One region of the Spartinivicinus marinus genome, then DNA from elsewhere that is predicted to be linked to it. Evidence: predicted binding sites of a transcription regulator. Region 1 holds the regulator's gene; the other holds the start of a gene.

The links. The regulator sigma-54, encoded in region 1, starts transcription at its own class of promoters, with help from an activator protein. The targets are predictions, from matches to a motif close to TGGCACNNNNNTTGCTNT.
Region 2: flgB (flagellar basal body rod protein FlgB) is a predicted target of sigma-54. The motif match lies at 1,913-1,930, and genes of this name have one in related genera.

Annotation. Positions count from the first base shown of each region.
Region 1 is NZ_JAPJZK010000001.1:1,231,832-1,237,075, reverse strand. Features, by position in the region: gene mgtE (magnesium transporter) at 1-344, opposite strand, end outside; gene OQE68_RS05830 (HPr family phosphocarrier protein) at 654-923, opposite strand; gene rapZ (RNase adapter RapZ) at 929-1,780, opposite strand; gene ptsN (PTS IIA-like nitrogen regulatory protein PtsN) at 1,939-2,400, opposite strand; gene hpf (ribosome hibernation-promoting factor, HPF/YfiA family) at 2,424-2,732, opposite strand; gene OQE68_RS05810 (RNA polymerase factor sigma-54) at 2,915-4,435, opposite strand; gene lptB (LPS export ABC transporter ATP-binding protein) at 4,691-5,244, opposite strand, start outside.
Region 2 is NZ_JAPJZK010000001.1:6,212,227-6,217,470, reverse strand. Features, by position in the region: gene OQE68_RS27340 (hypothetical protein) at 1-383, shown strand, start outside; partial or broken gene OQE68_RS30690 (methyl-accepting chemotaxis protein) at 565-1,296, shown strand; gene OQE68_RS31140 (CZB domain-containing protein) at 1,276-1,680, shown strand; gene flgB (flagellar basal body rod protein FlgB) at 1,984-2,391, shown strand; gene flgC (flagellar basal body rod protein FlgC) at 2,394-2,840, shown strand; gene OQE68_RS27315 (flagellar hook assembly protein FlgD) at 2,909-3,607, shown strand; gene OQE68_RS27310 (flagellar hook-basal body complex protein) at 3,779-5,244, shown strand, end outside.

The DNA.
Region 1 (5,244 bases):
ACTTGCTGGGTAATAGCGTCTGGTAATTGTTGTAGCAGGTCAACTAGGTCGTCGGGATCAAAACCTGTAGTAATTTCTGCCACCTCAGCAGCATTCATTTGATCCAGGTAATACTGGCGAACGTCATCGCTTAGCTCCTGCAGCACCTCGGCTTCTTGCTCTTTATCAAGCAGTTGCCATAACAAGCTTCTGATCTTAGGCGGGGAGGACTCAATTAAGTGCGCAGTATCTGCTGCCGAGAGGCTATTCAACATGCGTTTGACAGGCGAAGAGATCCCTTGATCCAGTGCTTGGCTTAGTTCTTGTAGTTGATCCTCTGATTTTCCGAGTTGTTGTGTGGACATCAGGTAATCCTATTGCTGAGTGCAGCTGGCTGGGTGAATGCTTTAGTGCCGCATCCTATAAATAAGTGGCGGCTAGCGGCCTGTAAAAGGCTCTCTTCACTCTTATTTATAGGATGTAGTACTAGAGCCTGTTGATTTTTGAGTTGAAGATACTGTTGGAGGTTTTTTAGTCACAACAGCGAGTTTCAGGCAAGCGTCAACAGACCCTCTTTGGCGGGGTAGTTTACCTGAAGAGTTTGGCTGCTGGTATTGTGGATTGTAGTCAGTTTTATAGGTGATTCCAGAAGTCTGGTGTTGATAGTGAAAAACCTATTCACCTTCATCAAAATAATTATTTATTAGTTGAGTAATGGCCTCGAAGGCTCTTTTTTCATCTTCGCCATCAACTTCAATATCTAAGACTGTTCCTTTGCTGGCTGCTAACATCATCACTGACATAATGCTTTTGCCGTCTACCATTTTTCCATCTTTGCCCAGTTTGATGGAACTGCCAAAAGCAGCAGCGGTTGAAACAAATTTTGCTGCAGCACGGGCATGTAAGCCGAGCTTATTGATGATTGTGACTTTTTCTTGAATCATGGAGCCTAAGGCAATTCTCGATGACGTACTTGAACATTTGGCCACTTTTCACGAAAGTAAGTAGCGAGCTTCTCACTGATATAGACCGAACGATGGTGACCACCCGTACACCCAAGGGCAATGGTAATATAACTTCTATTATTTGCTTCAAAGCATGGCAGCCAACGTTCTACGAAGCGTTTGATGTCATCAAACATATCCAGCACTTGTTGTTGAGAACCTAAAAACTCTTTTACAGGCTCGTCTAGCCCTGAATATTGCCGTAAATGGGTGACCCAGTAGGGGTTTGGCAAACAGCGTACATCAAACACATAGTCAGCATCAATGGGGATTCCTTTTTTAAAACCAAATGACTGAAATAGCAGTGCCATGCTGCTATGTTGCTTGCGAGCAACGCGTTTACTTATGGTGTCCCGTAACTCATGAAGAGAAAGTTGGCTAGTGTCGATGGTTAGATCGGCCAGTCGAGCAATGGGCTCTAGCACTTCTTTTTCTTTTTTTATCGCTTCATCTAGTGAGCATTGTTGGCTGGATAGTGGGTGTTTACGTCGAGTTTCGCTGAAGCGTTTGAGTAGAGTGGCATGTTCTGCATCAAGGTAAATGATTTCAGCTTCGATTTTTTGCTCTCTCAGCGCATTCATGATGGATGGAAAGCGTCTTAAATCCTGAGAAAAATTTCGTGCGTCAATACTAATAGCAGCCTTATCATAAAGTGGCTCTTTTTCCATTTCATCAACAAAAGCAGGAAGTAAGCCAGCAGGCATATTATCAATACAATAATAGCCTTGGTCTTCCAGTACATGTAAGCCTGTACTTTTACCTGAGCCTGAACGGCCACTGATTATTATTAACTTCATATATACGCAGAGTGTTTTGTAAATTCTTACTATAACAGAGTTTAAATGATATACGGCAGTTAATTAAATAATAGCCGCCAGAGAAGCTATTTAAGCGAATATCATAAGAAAGCTCTCTTGCACACGAACTTAATTATTAAAGGCTGGCGACGATAAATTTATGCAGTAGGAACGCTTTGGATTGCTATATCAAATAAGTCTGGATTAGTGTCTGCTTGGCGCAAGTTATTGCGGTAGCTTGAGTTTTCAAATCGAGTGGCAAGTTCTTGTAAGATGGCGAGGTGCTCGTTAGTGGCTTCGGCAGGAACAACCAGAGCAAAAATAACGTCCACAGGGTGCCCGTCTATTGCATCAAAGTCGATGCCTTCTTCCAGTTTAAGCAGGCAGGCAAATGGTTTGTGGCAGCTTTCAAGGCGACAATGGGGAATGGCAATCCCATTCCCAAAGCCTGTGCTACCTAACCGTTCCCGATTGATTAAGTTATCAAATAGCTCGTTAGCATCAATATTACTGGAATACTCGGCTAATAGGTTGGCAATAAGCTGTAAAACACGTTTTTTACTCCCCCCTTGCACCCCGGTAAGGGTGCATTGTGGGAGAAGGAATTGTTCTATTTTCATGCTTTTTAAATAAATAAACTACTTTAACGAATACTGGCTCCCTGAAGTCGATCCAGGGTTTTCTCTTTGTGCTTGCTTAGCTGTCGGGCTAGTTTATCACTAAGTAAGTCAATTGCTGCATACATATCTTCAGATTCTGCTGTGGCGGCAATATCAGCACCCCTTACGTGCAAGTTGGCTTCTGCTTTTTGACGGAGTTTCTCAACACTTAGGGTGATTTGCACGTTAGTAATGCTATCAAAATGGTTTTCAATGCGATCGAGTTTTTTGATGACATATTGGCGCAACGCATCAGTCACTTCTACATGATGACCACTGATGTTAACTTGCATGCAACGACCTCCTAATAGGACTTAATGGTTGTTAACCAGCTTTACTGAATTGTAAGGCTGATTGTCAACTGCTTCATTACTGAACTGAGTGTAATGCCAGCAGATTTGGTATTGCTTGTTGCTAGTCAATATAACGCATAGTTAAGCGCTAATCTGTTTATACCTTTACACATGCATCTACTTTATACCAGCCGCTTTCGTTCATTAGAAGGCGGGATGGATAGAGACTCACGATACTTGGCAATTGTTCGTCTTGCCACTTTGATGCCTTGCTCTTCCAGTAAGCTTGCAATTTTGCTGTCACTTAATGGTTTTTTAGGGTTCTCCACTGATACTAATTTTTTAATAATAGCTCGGATAGCCGTAGATGAGCACTCCCCTCCTGATGAAGTACTAACATGGCTCGAGAAAAAATATTTCAGCTCAAAGATACCTCGTGGTGTATGCATGAATTTTTGGGTAGTCACCCGGGAGATAGTAGATTCATGCATACCGACTGCTTCAGCGATATCGTGAAGGACTAGTGGCTTCATTGCCTCTTCGCCATACTCTAAAAAACCTCGCTGATGCTCAACAATGCGAGTCGCAACTTTCATTAGCGTTTCATTGCGGCTTTGTAAGCTTTTTAAAAACCAACGGGCTTCTTGCAAGTGGTTTTTCAGGTAAGTGTTATCTGAACTGCTATCAGCTCGCTTAACCAGTGATGCATAGTTGTTATTAATGCGCAGCTTCGGCGTCGCTTCGGCGTTGAGCTCTACCAACCAGCGGTCATTATGCTTTCTGACAAATACATCAGGAATCACATATTCTGTTTCGGATGACTGGATATCGGCTCCAGGTTTTGGGTTAAGAGCTTGAATCAATTTAATGCTTTCGGCTAGTTCTTCTTCTTTAAGCTTAGTACGACGCATAAGCTGATTGTAGTCATGATGACCCAACAAACCTAAGTATTTGGCTACAATCAATCTGGCGTTATCAAGAAAAGGAGTATCTTCAGGTAAGTGTGATAGCTGAATCTGTAAGCATTCCTGCAAGCTTCTTGCAGCAACACCAACGGGATCAAAGTGTTGGAGGCGCCTTAAGACTATCTCCACTTCCTCTAGGGACATTTCTAATTCTGGATCTAAGCCTTCCCAAATCTCTTCAGTGCTACAACTGAGATAACCATCATTATTGATTGCATCAATGATAGCAATTGCTACCAAACGGTCATTATCTGACATGGGGGTTAAATTAAGCTGCCAATCCAAATGACTATGTAAGGATTCAGTGGTGCCATTGCGGTTGCTGAAGTCATACTCGTCATCATCTGCTGGAGCTGAGCTGATAGGGGCTGAAGATGTCTGGTAGATATCATCCCAGGCGCTATCAACGGGAAGATCATTGGGAATTTCTTCTGACCAGCTGGTTTCTTCTGAGCCATCATGACTGCTTTCTGATGTACTGCTGTCGTCTTGGCTTTTGGTGGAGTCCGAACCATTTAGGCCCGAACTGTTGAGCTGCTGAGGATCGTTGTCATCACTGTTTGTTGATGAGTTGTTATCAGACTCATCAGTCAGCTCAAGCATTGGGTTGGATTCAAGCGCCTGTTGAACTTCTTGCTGTAAATCCAATGTGGATAGTTGGAGTAATTTTATGGCTTGCTGCAGCTGCGGTGTCATCGTCAGCTGCTGGCCAATTTTCAAAACCAGGGATGGCTTCATTGCTAAACAATTACCTTATAGTGCAATCGTGCCTGTTTTGATTTGGCAAAGTCAACAACAATGGAAGTGAATTCAAAAGCGGTTACCTGAGTTGCTGCTGAACAAGCGACTGAATGTTTCCATTGCACCTATTATTGATTTATTGATTTCAATTGTGTGTTTATTTCAGTTGTTTACAGTATTGCTATTGTTGTTTCTTGTACTGGCTTTTTAACTGAACTACTCAAAATTATATGAGTATCCTTGCCAGTTGTCTTATATTTTAAAGTCGTGTCCGAGGTACACTTCTTTGACTTGTTGGTTGGTCATTACCGTTTGGGCATCACCCTCTGCGATAATGTGTCCCTCACTAACTATGTATGCATTCTCGCAAATATCAAGTGTTTCTCGAACATGGTGATCAGTAATCAGTACACCAATACCACGGTCTTTCAGGTGCCAGACAATATCTTTAATGTCTTTCACCGAAATTGGGTCAACCCCAGCAAAAGGCTCATCAAGTAGGATGAAAGAAGGCTCAGTTGCTAAGGCTCTGGCAATTTCTACCCGGCGGCGCTCTCCACCAGATAAACTCATACCCTTACTGTCTTTTATATGGGTGATATTGAACTCTTCAAGTAGTGAGTTAAGTTTTTCTTGGCGTTGCTTCCGATTGAGCTCTTTACGGGTTTCTAAGATAGCCAGTATGTTTTCAGTAACAGTTAACTTACGAAAAACAGAGGCTTCTTGTGGTAAGTAGCCAATACCTGCTTGGGCTCGTCCATGCATGGGGAAGTGAGTGATATCTTGTTCATCAATCCAGACGCTGC
Region 2 (5,244 bases), 5.0 Mb from region 1:
TCAATGGTATAGGTGGCTTTTCTCAATTGCCGATACAACTACCGGTGGTGAGTCGTACACCTGATCAAGCCAATACGAATAATAGCTTAGTTAATGGTGAGCTAGATCGAAGCCCTTCAACTCTCAATGCTAATCCAGCGTCTAACCATACCACGACTGAAATAGCCTCTACTCAGGTGGTACCTGCTAATCGTGAAGCAACTGCTACCCAGCTACAATCAACAGCTAATCAGCAAAATAGGCAAAGTCAGGCCCTAATACCAGCAGATAGACCTAACAATAATATTGCTATTACTGAACAACAACAGCAATTATTGCAACGCTTTCAGCAGTCATCGCTACCCGTTGATAATACGTCCAGATTGATTGATGAAAGAGTGTAAACAGCAGAAGTGAGCAGGATAGGTATTTCTTTAGGTGGAAGCTGATTAGCTTAAGAAATTTAATCGCCATAATTTAATAGCCATAAATAGTTAACAAAAGCGACAATTACCTTCTATGCTTCACTATTAAGAAAGGTTTCAGTCTCTTTAGATTATTTCAGTTTTAAACAAAGGCTCTGTTATGTTTGGATCTAATAAATATAAGCAGCAGTGTTTTAATTTGGAGCAAGAAAATAAACAGCTACGAGATAAGGTTGCTGAGTTGGAAAAAAACGTTTACGAGGCTGAGCATGGTAAAGATGATTTAATAAGGGAAGCGAAAGGTGGTGCAGAAAATCTTAAGCAATTAATTAATACCTTTTTCTATGGCGAGCAAATGATTCAAAACATTCGAGAAGGGCTAGCCAGTGCTGCACAGCAGTTACAGGGTGAAAAAGGCAACCTAATGGATGCAGATGAATTATTTATCAATACAGGTAAATTACTCGAGGCATTAAGTAATCGTGTCAATGGTATTAGTGAAGTTGCAACCGACAGTGCTGACAGTGTCCAGAATCTAGAAAAAGTCGCCTCACAAATCACCCAGTTTGTTGGCGTCATCCGTGATATTTCTGAGCAAACCAACTTGTTGGCGTTAAATGCTGCCATCGAGGCTGCCCGTGCTGGGGAAACCGGTAGGGGATTTGCGGTGGTGGCAGATGAGGTCCGTAACTTAGCTCAAAAGGCAGGAGAAGCGAGCGATGAAATTTCCACATTAGTGGATACAGTGGTGCAAGGTACTCAAGTTAGCACATCTCAAATTCAAAAAATGGTAGAAGCGACAACAGCAGTGAACCAGGAAACCGCTGACATAGGTAATACTGTGAATGAAGTGTTGAATATGTCCCGGCAAATGCAAGGTATTATCGAGGAATCAGCCAACACCAGTTTTGTTCAAACCATGAAGCTAGATCATGTTGCATGGAAAGTATCTATTTATCGTCATTTAATTCATCAGTTGCCTGTGCAGGAAGGGGCAATACCTGACCATGCCCATTGTCGGCTGGGTGATTGGTATTATCATGGTGAGGGTAAGCATTATCAAAACTTAATGGCTTATCGTCACTTGGAAGAACCACATAAGATGTTGCATGTCAGTGGTATTCAGGCAATTGAGGCACAATTAGCAGGTAAGCATAGAGAAGTGTTAAAACATTTAGAGTCAATGGAATCTGCCAGTGTTAAAGTCGTCGATTGTTTAAGTGATCTGGAATCAGCAATGCGTTCATCGGATGACAACCACGGTTTTCATCATTAAGCGATAACTTCCTCTTAAAACAGTAAAACAGTAATCACTCTATTTCGTAAACAACAGTAGTGGTCTGCTACTGTTGTTGTCCATTTAGTGCTACAGCTTTTTCTTTTGGTTCATGCTCAGGTTACCAATAGGGCTAACCCGAATAATTCAGGCTAATGTAGTGTGGCACGAGATTGCCGGATTGCCTCCTGGCATTGTTATCTAAGTTGTTGTATTTATTATTATTTATTTCTGGCATAGGCATTGCTCTGAAATTGTCAATAACAATGACTGCCTCCTATCTAGCAAGTGGTAATTGAGCAAATGGCTATTAATTTTGATCAGGCATTAGGGATTCATCCTCAAGCATTATTATTAAGAGGAAAGCGGGCAGAGTTATTGGCTGATAATTTAGTTAATAGCGATACCCCTGGTTTTAAAGCCCGTGATATTGATTTTAAACAGGTATTGAATCGGGTTAATGAGGCACAACAATCTGGCAATAAATTGCCGTTGCAGCAAACGCATCAAGACCATTTAGTCGGCTTATCGCAGAAACAGGATGCAGATTTGTTATATCGTATTCCAATTCAGCCTGCCATTGATGGTAATACAGTTGATACCCAACAGGAGTATGCCATTTATGCTCGGAATGCAATGGATTATCAAAGTAGCTTTGAGTTTTTAAACAGCAAGTTTAAAGGTTTAATCAAAGCAATTAAGGGGCAATAACAATGGCTTTAGTCAATGTGTTTAATATTTCTGGGTCGGGGATGTCGGCCCAGTCGGTTCGACTGAATACAGTGGCTAGCAATATTGCTAATGCTGAAACAGCGAGCAGTAGTATTGATAAAACCTATCGCGCTCGGTACCCCGTATTTACTGCTATCAGTCCAGCACAACAGGATCTCTCTTTTAATCAGTTTTTGCATGAACAACAACCGCAACCTGAAAAAGGGGTTATGGTAAAAGCCATTGTGGAAAGTAAAGCGCCTTTACAAAGGCGTTATGAACCGGATCACCCGATGGCAAATAATGAAGGATATGTTTTTTACCCAAATATTAATGTGGTAGAGCAAATGACCGATATGATTTCAGCCTCTCGCTCATTTCAAACGAATGTGGAAATTATGAATACGGCAAAAACAATGCTACAGAAAGTGCTGACATTAGGGCAGTAAGGGTAGCAATAGTCAATTGCTGGTATGCATTGTACTTTTGTTGATTGAAGGTTCTGTGAGGTGTTCCAATGAGCACGCCAATAACAAATAATAGTAACACTAATGCGACTAATGCAGTTATAGAAAAATATAAACTGCAGCAACCGAAGCAAAATGATGCCAATACGGAGTTAGGTAAGAATCAGTTTTTAGAGTTGATGATTACCCAAATGAAGCATCAGGATCCATTGAATCCACAAAAAAATGAAGAGTTTGTTGCCCAACTGGCTCAATTCAGTTCGGTTGAAGGGATAACAAATCTGAATCAAACCGTTGAGTCAATGGCGAGTGCATTTAACTCCAGCCAGGCATTGCAGGCCTCAGCATTAGTGGGACGAAAAGTATTGGTACCCACCTCCTTCAGTGATTTGGAAGCGGGAGGAAAAGTAGTTGGGGTGATTGATATACCACAACCGATTAATAATTTATTCGTTGAAATATACAGCAGTAGTAGTAATCAGCCCATAAAACAAATGAATTTAGGTAAGCAGCTGGCAGGTGAGCTAGATATTAGCTGGGATGGAAAAGATAATAATAACCAAGCTCAGCCTGCAGGAAAATACCGCTTTAAAGCGTATACCCAGATTGATGGAAAACAAGTGCCACTAAATACCTTGTTAGGAGCGAATGTTAATAGTGTTACCTTGGGTGGCTTAAATAATGTGCTATTAAATGTTGAAGGAGTACAAGGAGAGGTGAGACTCAATGAAGTGAAACGGATTCAATAACAATTATTAGAGGTGTCCTCATTTATTAGGTAAAAACCAGAGCTTCATGAATATACCCGCAGTGTACGGTATAGCAATCAATGTAGTACAGCAAGTGTAGTATCTATTTCAGGGAAGTATCTCATTTGAGATCATACCTGTAGCAGTCAGTTATGCTGAGAGGATAGTCGTATGGGATTTAATACTGGCTTAAGCGGTTTAAAAGCAGCCACGATTGATTTGGATGCAATAGGCAATAACATAGCAAATGGGAGTACAATTGGTTTTAAAAACTCAAGGGCTGAGTTTCATGATTTATTTTCACGTTCGTTTGGTGGTAGTGCCAGTCAAGCGGGCAATGGTGTTATTGTACAAGCGGTTGCACAGCAGTTTAGCCAGGGTAACCTTAAACCTACTGAGCGTAACTTAGACTTATCAATCAATGGCACTGGTTTTTTTATTACGCGGGCGTCTGATGGTGTCAATTACACACGACAAGGCATTTTTGGCGTTAATAGAGATGGGCAGATCGTAACCAATACGGGTGATTTTTTACAAGGATTTATTGCTGATGCAACTGGAGCCATTGTGCCTGGGGTGTTGTCAGATTTACAAGTCGGTGAACAATTTCAAGACCCGCGGTTAACCAGTAATGTTGACATTAGTTTTAATGTTGATTCGAGAGAAACAGTATTAGCCACGCGAGGCAGTTCCTCACAGGCCAATGCTGTGCTTATTGCCAATGCCCAAGCAGGTATTAATAACGGCTATACGGCAGGTAGTTTTCTTTTACAAAATGTGTCGCAAACCCCGGCAACTACTTTGGCGACTTTAGCGGTGCCAAGTGTAGCGAATTTATCTGCTGGGGCGATTGCCGCTGAGATTGCACAATTAGGCTCTAATAATGGGATAATCAGTGCTAGTGCAAATGCCAGAGCAAAAGTCGATGTGACCACTTTGCCGTTAGGGGGGGCTGCTGTAGCAGGATCATCACTTAGTATCAATGGTCAGGCAGTGAGTTTAACCACGGTGAATAATGTTAATGAACTGGCTACAGCTATTTCTAACTTAACGGGAGTGAGTGCAGCGATTGATGCAGCAGCACCCAATGAAATTCGAATATTTAATAATACTGGGGATGATATTCGAATTGCTATTAATAATACTGGGGTAGGCGCGGGAATTCCTGTTCAGGGGGCGACCACCACCAGCTTTACCAACGCGGGGGCAGCTGTCAATGTGACGGATGGAAATACTGTCACCGTGGGCGGTGAATTATCCTTTCAATTAGAGGAAAATGTTCAAATAGCGGCACCCACATTACCCGCAACCATTTCTAATATTTTTAACTTGCCATTGACTTATTCGCCTTTTGTTGAAAATGATTTTAATCCCAATGATCAGTCAACCTATAATCACGCTACTCAAGTACAAATATTCGACAGCTTAGGTAATCCTCATAACCTGACTTCGTATTTTGTGAAAGAACCTGAGATGACATCAACGCCTAATGTCAGTGACTGGAGTATGTATATATTGATTGATGGTCAAGATGTGGGTGACCCTATTGTGCCAGGAGGTGCGGCAACACGATCAAGGTTTTCGGTGCAATTTGATCGGGAGGGTGGTTTAGTCACTACCAATCCCATTGTCATTAC